Regions from separate parts of the Paenarthrobacter sp. NPDC089714 genome, predicted to be linked through region 1. Evidence: riboswitches for the same ligand, from Rfam matches in the RefSeq annotation. Region 1 holds a riboswitch; each other region holds the start of a gene.
The links. A riboswitch is a leader RNA that binds a small molecule or an ion and turns the genes downstream of it on or off. The one in region 1 is predicted to bind S-adenosylmethionine.

Region 1 (4,058 bases):
GCGCGGCACCGTCCGGATCCCCAACTGGCCCCTCGAGACCACCCAGGTGGGTGACCTGTGGCGGAGCATCCTGGCATCCATGGGCGCTGAGGTGTCGCTGGAGAACGGAACCCTGACGGTCAAGGGCGGACCCGAGATCCTGGGCGCCGATTTCGACGAAACCAGCGAGCTCGCCCCTACCGTCGCCGCATTGTGCGCGCTGGCCACGGGCCGCTCCCGCCTCACCGGCATTGCGCACCTCCGGGGCCATGAGACAGACCGCCTTGCCGCACTGGTGGCCGAAATCAACCGACTCGGCGGAAACGCCGAAGAGACGGCCGACGGCCTCATCATCCACCCGGCCGCCCTTCATGGCGGTGTAGTCCACAGCTATGCGGACCACCGCATGGCCACGGCCGGGGCCATCCTGGGCCTCGCCGTTGAGGGCGTTCAAGTGGAGGACATCGCAACAACGTCGAAGACCATGCCGGAGTTTCCGCAGATGTGGGCAGCGATGCTCGGCCGGACCCCGGCTGAGGCTTCATCGGGCGGGGCCACGAGCTGACCATGGGCCGCGACGCACGCTCCTGGGACGAATCGGACGTACGGATCCGGCCCAACAAGAAGGGTTCCCGCCCCCGCACCAAGGATCGGCCCAGCCATGACGACGCCGTGATCGGCAGGATCATCACGGTGGACCGCGGCCGATATACCGCAGTGGTTGGTGAGGACACCGACAATGAGCGGGTGGTCATTGCCGCACGTGCCCGCGAACTGCGCCGGAACCCGGTGGTCCCGGGTGATTTCGTGGCACTCGTGGGTGATGTTTCCGGTGGCCCGGACACGCTCGCGCGGCTGGTCCGCGTCGAGGAACGCCGGACGCTCCTGCGCCGCAGCGCGGACGACACCGATCCCATCGAGCGCGTCGTGGTGGCCAACGCGGACCAATTGGTGGTGGTTGTGGCTGCAGCGAACCCGGAGCCTCGCACCGGCTTCATCGACCGCGCACTGGTAGCAGCCTACGACGCCGGCATCGAGCCGCTGCTCCTCGTCACCAAGGCGGATGTCAAGGATCCTGCCGAACTGCTGGCCAATTACCTCAGCCTCGACTTTCCGGTCATCATCAGCCGCACGGCGGATTCGCAGGCCTCCGGCATCGATGCACGTTCAGACGACGGGCTCTCCGCCCGTTTGGACAGCGACGCCGTCTCCCGCCTGCGTTCCCACCTCGACGGCAAGGTAACCGTCATGCTGGGACACTCCGGCGTGGGCAAATCCACCATGGTCAATGCCCTCACAGGAGCCGAACGGGCGACCGGTGGGGTCAATGCCGTCACCGGGCGCGGACGCCACACCTCCTCCTCCGCCCTGGCCCTCAAACTGGCGGACGCTCCTTCCGGCAGTTGGATCATCGACACCCCGGGCATCCGTTCGTTCGGCCTTGCCCACGTTGATGCCGACCGCATCCTGCATTCCTTCCCCGATCTGGAGCCCGGCACGGAAGCCTGCGACCGTGGCTGCAAACATGACGCGAGTGCAGTGAACTGCGGGCTGGATGAGTGGGTCAACCAAGGCAACGCCGGTCCTTCCGGCGTGGCCCGGCTGGCTTCGCTCAGGCGCCTGCTCGGTGCCGACCCCCGCCTGGAGGCCAAGGAAACCAAGGAATTGGGCACCGTCAACTGAGGGTCGGAGCCTCACCTCCCCCGGGGCGTGGAGGATTCACGATAGTTTGGTGGCATGACCCAACCCGTTTCCAGCTACAACGATGACTTGCGATTGGCCCACGTCCTGGCCGATTCCGTGGACGCCCAGACCATGGACCGGTTCAAGGCTTTGGACCTGCAGATCGAAACCAAACCCGACCTGACGCCGGTCACGGATGCGGACAAGGCCGCTGAGGAAGCCATCCGCGGACAGTTGTCGCGTTCACGCCCCCGCGATGCCGTCCTCGGTGAGGAATTCGGAAGCAGCGGCCACGGTTCACGGCGCTGGGTCATCGACCCCATCGACGGCACCAAGAATTTCGTCAGGGGCGTCCCCGTGTGGGCAACCCTCATCGCCCTGATCGACGAAGGCGAACCCGTGGTGGGCGTGGTCAGCGCACCAGCCTTGGGCAAGCGCTGGTGGGCGGCCAAAAGCATGGGCGCCTACATGGGCCGCTCGTTGGCCTCGGCCACCCGGCTGAAGGTTTCCAACGTTTCCACGCTCGCGGATGCGTCCATGTCCTACTCGAGCCTTTCCGGCTGGAAGGAGCGCGGGAACCTTGACGAGTTCCTCGGCCTCACCGAGGACATTTGGCGTACGCGCGCCTACGGGGACTTCTGGTCCTACTGCCTGGTGGCAGAAGGCGCCGTTGACATCGCCTGCGAGCCCGAATTGAACCTCTATGACATGGCGGCCCTCGTGCCGATCGTCACGGAGGCGGGCGGCCGGTTCACTTCCCTTGAAGGTGAGGATGGCCCCTTCGGCGGCAACGCACTGGCAACCAACTCGATCCTGCACTCCGAGGTCCTGAAACGCCTCAATCCGGGAATCGACGATCTCCTCTGAATTTTCGACGGCGGACACCTCCCCTGGGAGGTGTCCGCCGCACTTTATTCGCCAAATCCGCCCTTTCCGCATCCTGCGTAACAATGCGCTTAACAAAGTGGACGGCTTTGTGTCCGGCATGCGGGGTGCCTTAATGTCTACTACAGGTCACGAGTGCCAGCGCTAAACCCCGGTTTGCTGGCCGGCAACCCTCCATTCGCGGTGGGGTGCCCCGGGTGACGACCAGGCCGGTCCGGAACGGATACGGCAAGCGCGGATCCCCCCGCAAGGGGGTCCCTCTTGAGTGAGGTCCCATGAGCACTGTTACGTTCGAATCCACCGTCCTTCCCACTGCCACGCAGGAAGCCGCGGCCGCCAGGCCCCTTGCCGCCGTGACTGGCGCCGAACTGCAGGCGCCCCTGATCCAGGGCGGCCACGTCCGCTACGCCAACCTCGACTATGGAGCTTCCGCGCCGGCGCTGACCATCGTGTCCGCGTACCTGAACGAGGTCCTGCCGTACTACGCGAGCGTGCACCGCGGAGCCGGATTCGCGTCCCAAATCAGCACGTCCGTCTATGAAAACTCCCGCGAGATCGTGCGCGACTTCGTGGGCGGGCGCCCCGATGACTCCGTCATCTTCACCCGTAACACCACCGACTCCCTCAACCTGCTGGCCGGCTGCCTTCCGCAGATCGACGGTACGCCAACCGGCGAAGTCCTGTACCTGGACATCGAACACCACGCCAACCTGCTGCCGTGGCAGGGCGTACCGCACCGCAGCGTCGTAGCCGCTTCCACGCTTGCTGCGACCCTCGCCAACCTGCGCCACGAACTGGCCCAAGGCGGAGTCTCCCTGCTCGCGGTCACCGGCGCCTCCAACGTGACAGGTGAAATCCTGCCCATCGCGGAACTGGCCTCCCTTGCCCACGAATTCGGTGCCCGCATCGTGGTGGACGCTGCCCAGCTCGCCCCGCACCGCCGGATCAACATCGCCGAAGCGGACGTCGACTACGTGGTCTTCTCCGGCCACAAGCTGTATGCACCCTTCGGTGCCGGCGTAGTGGTAGGCCGCCCCGATTGGCTCGACGCCGGAACGCCGCACCTTGCCGGCGGTGGCGCAGTCCGTGAAGCCCGCCTCGACTCCGTCAGCTGGGCGACAGGTCCGGCCCGCCATGAAGGCGGATCCCCCAACGTCCTTGGCGCCGCCACCCTGGCCCGCGCCACGCAGGTCCTGGCCGGCCTTGACCAGCAGGCCTGGCACGACCACGAGGCCGCCATCCGCTCCTACCTTGTGGAGGGCCTGCAGGCCATCGACGGGGTAACCGTCCACCAGATCTTCAGTGATTCCACGGACACCATCGGTGTGGTCAACTTCTCGGTGGAGGGATTCGACGCCGGTCTGGTAGCCGCCTACCTGTCCGCGGAACACGGAGTGGGCCTTCGCGATGGCCGGTTCTGCGCACACCCGCTCCTCAAGCGCCTGGGCCTGCCGTCCGGTTCCCTGCGCGCCAGCTTCGGCGTGGGTTCCCGGCTGGAGGACGCCGCCCGG
Region 2 (4,058 bases), on a different contig from region 1:
GACGGAGACGTACTCGCCGGCACCCATGGACAGCGCACCCGCCAGCAGGCCGGCAACGCCACTCATCAGCACCACGGCACTGGAAACGCCCGTCGCGGCCATGCCCATCACCAGGGAAAGGTTGCTGACCAGGCCGTCGTTGGCGCCGAAAACCGCTGCGCGGAACGTGCCGGACAACCTGTTGCGGCCGCGGGTTGCGAGGCCGCGGACAACTTCCTCATGGATTTGCTCGTCGGCCACCATGGCGGGGGTGGCGTACGGGTCGGTGCCATAGGGGGAGCGCCCCTCAGCACGTTGGGCCAACGCGAGGACGAAGACGGATCCGAAGTGCCGCGCCAGGAAACCGAGGAGCCGGCTGCGTGCGGACGCCGCCTTGGGCATGCCGGCGTGTTCCCCGAGCAGCTTGAGCCAGTGGGCTTCGTGCCGGCCTTCCGCCTCTGCCAGGGCCAGGAGGATCTGGCGTTCCTCGCCGTCACGGCGTTGGGCGAGTTCGCGGTAGACGGCGGCCTCGGCCCGTTCGTCTGCCAGGTACTGCCGCCAGCGCCGGATATCCGACTGCGTGGGTGTTCGCGGGGCTTCGTCTGCGGGGTGGGGGGCCGGAGCGGGGCTCGACGGACCGTGGGATTCCTGGTGCTGTTGCACTGTTTCTCCTGGGCTTGATGGGACGGTTACGGCCCCTTTGCACCGCCCACTGTACCGCTTATTTCCGGGGATTTTTGGCTGGTATTCCTTAGCGGGAATGTTCGGCATGCCTTAATTCCGTACCCTGCTGCAGCGGCGCTGCGGCCGTCGGCAACCCTCCCTTGACCCCTCCTTGAGGCGGTGCTCAGATGGATAGACAGGGGCGGGGCACTCCCCGCACATCGGTCAGTGGACCGCCTGGTGCGGCCCGTCGGACGGAGGTTGCAGCATGAGCACCGAATCACATCCCCACCACCCGGAACGGGCAACCATCGAATCGGATCCGGCCTACGACTACAACGAGGACCAGGAAGTGGACGAGGCCTGGGCAGAGGAAGGCGAGGTGGCGGACGACGACGAGCGCATTGTGCCGCTCGATGAGGCAGAGGAAGAATTCCGCGGCGACGGCGACGACTCCTAGGCGGCCGGCACCAGGTTGAAGAGCCGCTCGCGCCCGGCGGCACGTCCGACGGCGGCAACGGTCACCGTCAGCGTCTGCGACGCGGAACACCAACGCGCGGCGCGGACGGACCGTGCCAACGCCGCGGCCAGCAGCCGGGGCTCGGGGTGGTGAAAGCGTTCGGCGCGGCCGCGCGCTGCAATGATCACCGTGCCGTGGACGAGATCGACGACGGGAATCACCCGGACTGCGGGGGCGGCGCTTTCGATGGGGCTGGCGTTGATCAAAGCCGCTTGGGATGCGCCTGCTCGGTGTGCGGGATCTTGGATCGTGCTGGTTTCAGCCTGGTACGGCAAGGACTGCTCCTTGGTGGGAGTGCTCTTGCCCGCTCGGTTGTCTCTGGTCCGGGGCGGGCCGCTTCCTCATCCGAACCACCCGTGAACATGGGGTTGGTGTGCGGCCAGTCGGAGCTTGGCGCCACATCTCTTGAAGCTGCGTCCTATCCTAATGCCTCCCCGCAATGGGGGTGGGTGTGCTTGTGGATGCCGGGGACGACGCAAACGGCGACGCCACCCCGCGAAGGGTGGCGCCGCCGTCGTGAATTGCTTGGTTTACCGCAGTGAATCGAGCCTGTCAGGCCTTGTGGCTGGTGACCGGGTGGGCGTCCAGCGGGAGCTCATCCGAGATGGCTCCAGCAACCCGCTTGTCCCACGCCGCGCGGACGGCGGCATCGGTGGGCGGAGTGAGCAGAGAGATCACCACGAACGTCACGAACGAAGCGCCGAGGCCCCAGTAGATGGGATCGTTCGCGTAGACGCCGTCGGCGCTCTCGATCACACCCGTTGCGAAGAGGATCAGCAGGACCAGGGTGAGGACCGAGCCCACGGCCATGGACCAGGCTGCCGCGATGCCGGTACCGCGCTTCCATACAAGGCCGCCGAGGATGGCGACGAGGAGGCCGCCTACCAGGATGTCGTATGCGATGGTGAGGGCCACGACCACGTCCTGGGCCGCCATGGAGATCAGGACCGCCAGGACGCCGAGGCCCAGGACCCAGTAGCGGTTCGCCTTGACGTCGTGCTCGGGGTTCTCCGTGTCGTCGGTGTTGATGGTCTTGCCGAACCAGCTTGCGACGAACGGGACAACGTCTGCGCGAGCCACTGTGGCCGCGGCAATGAGTGCGCCGGAGGCGGTGGACATCATCGCGGCAACGGCAGCTGCCATGACCAGGCCGCCAATGCCGATGGGCAGGATGTGCGTTGCCACCTCGGCGTAGACAACGTCCTTGCCGAGGTTTGCCACGTCGATGTCCGGCAAGGCCACGCGTGCGGCGAGGCCGATCAGGGCGCCGGCTACACCGTAGAGGATGCAGTAGACGCCGGCGGTTGCGCCGCCCCAGCGTGCAACCGTGGGGGTCTTTGCCGTGAAGACGCGCTGCCAGATGTCCTGGCCGATCAGGAGGCCAAGCGTGTACACCACGAAGTACGTGATGATGGTCTGCAGGCCGATGCCGTCGATCTGGAAGAAGCTTGCATCAACGCGCTGGCGGATGCCGTCCAGGCCGCCGGCTGCGTTCATGACGAACGGCAGCATCAGCAGGAAGATGCCCACGGTCTTGATGATGAACTGGACCTGGTCAGCAAGGGTGATGGACCACATGCCACCGATGGTGGAGTAAACCAGCACGATCGCACCGCCCACGGCGATTGCCAGCCAGCGTTCCCAGTCGAAAAGGACCACGAAGATGGTGGCGTAGGCGCCGGTGGAGGTTGCGCAGAGCATGAGGGTGTAGGCCAGCATGACGATGCCGGAGGTCTGGGTGGCCTTGCTTCCATAGCGGAGGCTCAGCATCTGCGAGACCGTGTAGATCTTCAGGCGCTGGATGGTGCCGGCGAACAGCAGGCTCAGCAAGAGGACGCCGGCGCCGATGGCCACCACCAGCCACATGCCGGAGATGCCGAACTTGTAGCCCAGGCCAACGCCGCCAACGGTGGATGCGCCACCCAGGACAACCGCGGCCATGGTGCCGGTGTAGAGGAACGGTCCCAGGCGGCGGCCGGCCACCAGGAAGTCGCTGTTGTTCTTGGTGCGGGACTTGCCCCACCAGCCGAACGCCAGCATGGCAAGCAAATACACCACCACAATGGCGATGTTGATGAACGAAGAGTCCATGAGTGGCTCCTTGGAGCTGATGCACGGAGGTTGGGGTATTCGACGATACTCCTGCAGGGCGTCGAAGTCTCTGTGCTGACGAACGGAGTTGGACGTGTGTTGTGTGCCTCACAGACAACACTTGTTGCCTATGAGGATATGTTGTGATGGGAGTAACAGTCAAGGTGGTTTGGTCATGGTTCCGCGGATTCTGGGTCTTTGCCGTGGCTGTCCGGCTACTATTGGCTCCAATGACAGGGCCTCCCGGACGGGCCTGAAAGGTTTTGTGAATGAAGGCTCTACCCGTTGAACCCAGCAATGTTCCCGTTGCCATCGGTTCCAGAATCCGTGCAGCCCGGCAGGCGCAGCGGCTCACTATCGAGCAGGTTGCAGACGCGACGGGACTGACCAAAGGCTTCCTCAGCAGGGTGGAGCGGGACCTCACCTCACCGTCAGTGGCCTCGCTGGTGACGCTGTGCCAGGTGCTGTCCGTGTCTGTTGGCGACTTGTTCGCAGCGCCCGAAACGCATCTGACGCGGCGCGACGATGGACCGCGCATTTCCCTGGGTGGCCAGGGCATTGTGGAGCGGCTGCTGACGGCGCGTTCCGAGCGCAGGCTCCAGATCCTGCAGGCAACCATCGAGCCGCGGGGGCGTGGCGAAAACGAACTCTATGCCGTGGACTGCGATGTTGACGTGCTGCACGTCGTCAAAGGCAGGATCAAGCTGATCCTGACCAACGAGGAATATGACCTCGAAGAGGGGGATACCCTTTCCTTCCCGGGCCGCGAGCCCCACACCTGGATCAACCCCACGGATGAGACGGT
Region 3 (4,058 bases), on a different contig from region 1:
GCCGAACCAAGGCGAGCGCCCCGGCTCCCACCGAGTAGCTGTTGGCACTGACCAGCGGGAGGGCCTCGCCGGCCGCGAGAGTGAGGGGCTGCAGGCCGGCGTCGGCGAGCGCTTTGGCGCCGGGCACCAGGGTGCCTTCGGCGTCGAAAGCTTCGCCTTCACCGATGGCGACGGCGGCGACGGCGGCAAGTTGGGTCAGGTCCGATGAGCCGACTGAGCCCTCGGCCGGGATGGCAGGATGCACCCCACGGTTCAGGAGTTCCGCGTAGAAGCCGGCTGTTTCCGGTCGGACACCGGAGCCTCCGCGGCTGAAGCCGATGAGGCGGGCGAGGATCACTGCGCGGGCGGCGGCCCGGTCCAGGAAAGTGCCAACGCCGCTGTTGTGATACCTGACGACTTGTACTTGGTAGGCGAGTACTGACTTCTCCTCCACAGCCGTGTCACGGCCTGAGCCGAGCAACGTGTTGAGTCCGTAGACCCGCTGCCCGGACGCGGCCGTCTCTTCGACGATTTCCCGCGAGCGCCCGATTAAAGTCAACGCATCATGGTTGAGTTTCACGTGAAACGCAGAATTTAACGCGACGTCTGCCACGAGCGGGACAGGGATCGGTGCCCTCCCGATCACCAGTACCCTCGGCTCGGGATTCATGGTCAGAAGTCCAGAAGGTTCTGGCGGAAACCGCCGTCGCCGTAGCTCGTCCGCAGCAAGCCCCGCCTCCGGAGTTCGGGAGTCAGTTTGTCCAACACGCCGTGGACCGTCACGGGATCGACGAAGCCGGAGAACAGGAAACCGTCCCCGCCGACAGCCGCGCCGGTCTCCTCGAGGTAATCAGCAATCTCTTCCGTGGTGCCGATGATCGAGTCTCCGGCTCCCCCGCTGCGGGCCTGCAGGATCTGGCGCAACGTGGACCCTGGAGGGGCTGCCCTGGAGAAGTGTTCCAGTGTTCCCTGGTTGCTGTTGGTGCTCAGGGTGGGGAGGGGCTCGTCGAGGTCGAACTTCTTGAAGTCGATCACCGAGAGGTAGGAGATCGAGTTGAGTTGGCTGTCGATATCCCGTTGTGTGAGCTCCCGGCGCTGCGCCCTCAGTTCCTCCGCCTCTGCAGTGGACCCCACCACGGTGGGCTTGAGGACGAAAAGGACCTTGACGTCGTCGGGGTTCCTGCCCGCCTTCGACGCCTCCTCGCGGATGGAATCGCGGTAGGCCTTCATGCCGTCCACACCGCGCGCCAAAGCGATCGCCACGTCCGCATTTCCGCCCGCGAACGCCTTGCCGCGGGGCGAGGCCCCGGCCTGTACCAGCACAGGTTCCTCCGGTAGCGGGGCCGTATTGAGGGGTCCACGAACCTTGAAGAAGTCGCCCTGGTGGTTGATCGGGTGAACCTTGGTGTGGTCCGCGAACCTGCCGGCCTCCACGTCCTCAAGCACAGCGCCAGGTTCCCAACTGCGCCACAGCCGCCTGACGACGTCGACGAACTCCTCAGCCTTCTCATACCGCAGGTCGTGCTCGATCTGTTGGTCCAGGCCATAGTTCTGGGCGGCGAGGTCGCTGCCCGAAGTGACGACGTTCCACCCGAGCTGCCCCTCGGAGAAGTGCTGGAGCGTGGCGAGGAGCCGCGCCGCGGTGAAGGGCGGGTAGAAGGAGGCGCTGACGGTCGGAACAATCCCCAGGTGCTGCGTGGCCGAGAGCAGGTACGGAACCAGGGCCAGGGGGTCGTGTTTGGGCGCGAAGGATGCGTGGGCCAAGGACACCTCGGCGGTGCCGCCGTAAGTATCCGGAACGGTGAGGGAATCCTCGATGATGAACAGGTCCAGCCCGGATCGCTCGAAGGCCCTGACGGCCTCCTGGTACAGCGCGGGTTTCTTCCAGTCGTAACCCAGTCCGTAGCCGGGCGTCCCCCAGCCTTGGACTCCGAATCCGTGGCCCACGAACCATCCAAAATGAAGCATGGGCTTGAGTGTAGAACTGCTGTGTCCGTTCACCGCGACCTGATTTCATGCGAAGTTACAGGGGGTCGTACTGCGTCAATTATGCTCCCGCGGCGTCACATTTGGACCCCGTTCGGCCCGCCCCGGGGAGGCACCGGTTACGCAACATGACGACGGCGGTGCAGTCGCCAAATGCGGCTTCCCGGCCGCGGATGTTACGTTTTTCTTGAGTAATGAGCACCAGCGTTAAGCCCTGACTTGCTGGTCGGCAACCCTCTCCCGCGGCGGGGTGCCTCAGGTGACTACTCGGCGTCTTCGAACTTCGAACTGCAAGCGTGACTGAGGAGCACCACGAATGCCTGAACCCACTGAAGAAAAACTCTCCTACCGCCTGATCACGGGTCCTGATACCCGTGACTTCTGCGAACGGATCTCCGCTGCTTTGGCCGAGGGCTACGTGCTGCACGGCAGCCCGGCGGCCACGTTCAACGGCGAAACCGTCATCGTGGCGCAGGCCGTGATCCTGCCCGCTGCGGTAGCCAGTTCGGACGCAGCTGTTGCGAGCGCCGTGGACGAGTTGGACAACTACGAGGAAGCATTCGAGGGCCACGCATGAGCTACGCAGGTGACCTGACCCCGCAGGACGCGTGGGCAAAACTTGAAGACGGCGCCATCCTGGTGGACGTGCGCACCGAGGGCGAATGGGCCCACATCGGTATTCCGGACACCAAGGCCACGGAGAACGATCCCCTGTTCATCCAGTGGAACCTCGCCGGCGGCATCCCGAACTCCCGCTTCCTGGAGGACCTGCAACAGCAGGCCCCCGAGGGCGACGGCGTGGAGCTCGTTTTCATCTGCCGTTCCGGCCAGCGCTCCATCGCTGCCGCCATCGCCGCTACTCAGGCCGGCTTCACGGCCTACAACGTCCTTGAAGGCTTTGAGGGCGAACCCGACCGTTATGGCGAACGCACCGTCAACGGCTGGAAGAACCGTGGCCTGCCGACCAACCTGGGGAACGACTAAAAGTGACTTTCAATCCTGACGCCGCCGGCTGGAGCCCTGACACCCAGGCCGTCCGCGGTGGCCTTGACCGTACCAACTTCCAGGAAACCGCAGAGCCGGTTTTCCTGAACTCCGGGTTCGTCTACGAATCCGCTGCCGCCGCGGAACGCGCCTTCACGGGCGAAGACGAGCGCTTCGTCTACTCCCGCTACGGCAACCCGACTGTGGCCACCTTCCAGGAACGCCTGAGACTGCTGGAAGGAACCGAGGCATGCTTCGCGACGGCGTCCGGCATGTCCGCGGTCTTCACTGCCTTGGGTGCCTTGCTGGGTGCCGGTGACCGTGTGGTTGCCGCCCGCTCACTGTTCGGCTCCTGCTTTGTGATCCTCAATGAGATCCTGCCGCGCTGGGGCGTGGAGACCGTTTTCGTTGACGGGCCGGACCTGGACCAGTGGCGTGCTGCCCTGTCCGAGCCGACCACAGCCGTCTTCTTCGAGTCCCCGTCCAACCCGATGCAGGAAATCGTGGACATCCAGGCCGTCAGCGAACTGGCCCACGCCGCGGGGGCGACAGTCGTCGTCGACAATGTCTTTGCCACTCCCCTGCTGCAGCGCTGTGGCGACCTGGGCGCGGACGTGATTGTCTACTCCGGCACCAAGCACATTGACGGTCAAGGGCGCGTCATGGGCGGGGCGATCCTGGGCACCAAGGAATTCATCGATGGCCCGGTCAAGCAACTCATGCGCCACACCGGCCCCTCCCTTTCCTCGTTCAACGCGTGGGTGCTCACCAAGGGCCTCGAAACCATCGGGCTGCGCGTGAACCACAGCTCGGCTTCCGCGCTGAAGATCGCCGAGTGGCTCGAGCAGCAGCCGGCCATCAGCTGGGTCAAGTACCCGCTCCTGAAGTCGCACCCGCAGTACGAGCTCGCCACCAAGCAGATGAAGGCCGGCGGAACCGTGCTCACGTTCGAGCTCTCGCCGTCCGGTGGCCGGACGGCCAAGGAAGCAGCTTTCGCGCTCCTGGACGGGCTGAGCGTCATCGACATTTCCAACAACCTGGGCGACTCCAAGTCCCTCATCACCCACCCGGCCACCACCACGCACCGCGCCATGGGACCGGAGGGTCGC

Region 2: it holds a riboswitch for S-adenosylmethionine, as region 1 does, so the genes downstream of both, ACIPY3_RS11815 (hypothetical protein) here and ACIPY3_RS03430 (aminotransferase class V-fold PLP-dependent enzyme) in region 1, are expected to answer to the same signal.
Region 3: it holds a riboswitch for S-adenosylmethionine, as region 1 does, so the genes downstream of both, ACIPY3_RS20720 (DUF1737 domain-containing protein) here and ACIPY3_RS03430 (aminotransferase class V-fold PLP-dependent enzyme) in region 1, are expected to answer to the same signal.

Annotation. Positions count from the first base shown of each region.
Region 1 covers NZ_JBIVGX010000001.1:704,210-708,267, reverse strand. The annotation lists gene aroA (3-phosphoshikimate 1-carboxyvinyltransferase) at 1-544, shown strand, start outside; gene ACIPY3_RS03440 (ribosome small subunit-dependent GTPase A) at 547-1,662, shown strand; gene hisN (histidinol-phosphatase) at 1,717-2,529, shown strand; SAM riboswitch class IV at 2,675-2,788, shown strand; gene ACIPY3_RS03430 (aminotransferase class V-fold PLP-dependent enzyme) at 2,823-4,058, shown strand, end outside.
Region 2 covers NZ_JBIVGX010000005.1:209,782-213,839, forward strand. The annotation lists gene ACIPY3_RS11805 (VIT1/CCC1 transporter family protein) at 1-642, opposite strand, end outside; gene ACIPY3_RS11810 (hypothetical protein) at 911-1,102, shown strand; gene ACIPY3_RS11815 (hypothetical protein) at 1,099-1,437, opposite strand; SAM riboswitch class IV at 1,454-1,573, opposite strand; gene ACIPY3_RS11820 (sodium:solute symporter) at 1,715-3,253, opposite strand; gene ACIPY3_RS11825 (helix-turn-helix domain-containing protein) at 3,523-4,058, shown strand, end outside.
Region 3 covers NZ_JBIVGX010000017.1:39,833-43,890, forward strand. The annotation lists gene ACIPY3_RS20710 (aromatic amino acid ammonia-lyase) at 1-649, opposite strand, end outside; gene ACIPY3_RS20715 (NtaA/DmoA family FMN-dependent monooxygenase) at 652-1,980, opposite strand; SAM riboswitch class IV at 2,156-2,268, shown strand; gene ACIPY3_RS20720 (DUF1737 domain-containing protein) at 2,282-2,542, shown strand; gene ACIPY3_RS20725 (rhodanese-like domain-containing protein) at 2,539-2,949, shown strand; gene ACIPY3_RS20730 (O-succinylhomoserine sulfhydrylase) at 2,952-4,058, shown strand, end outside.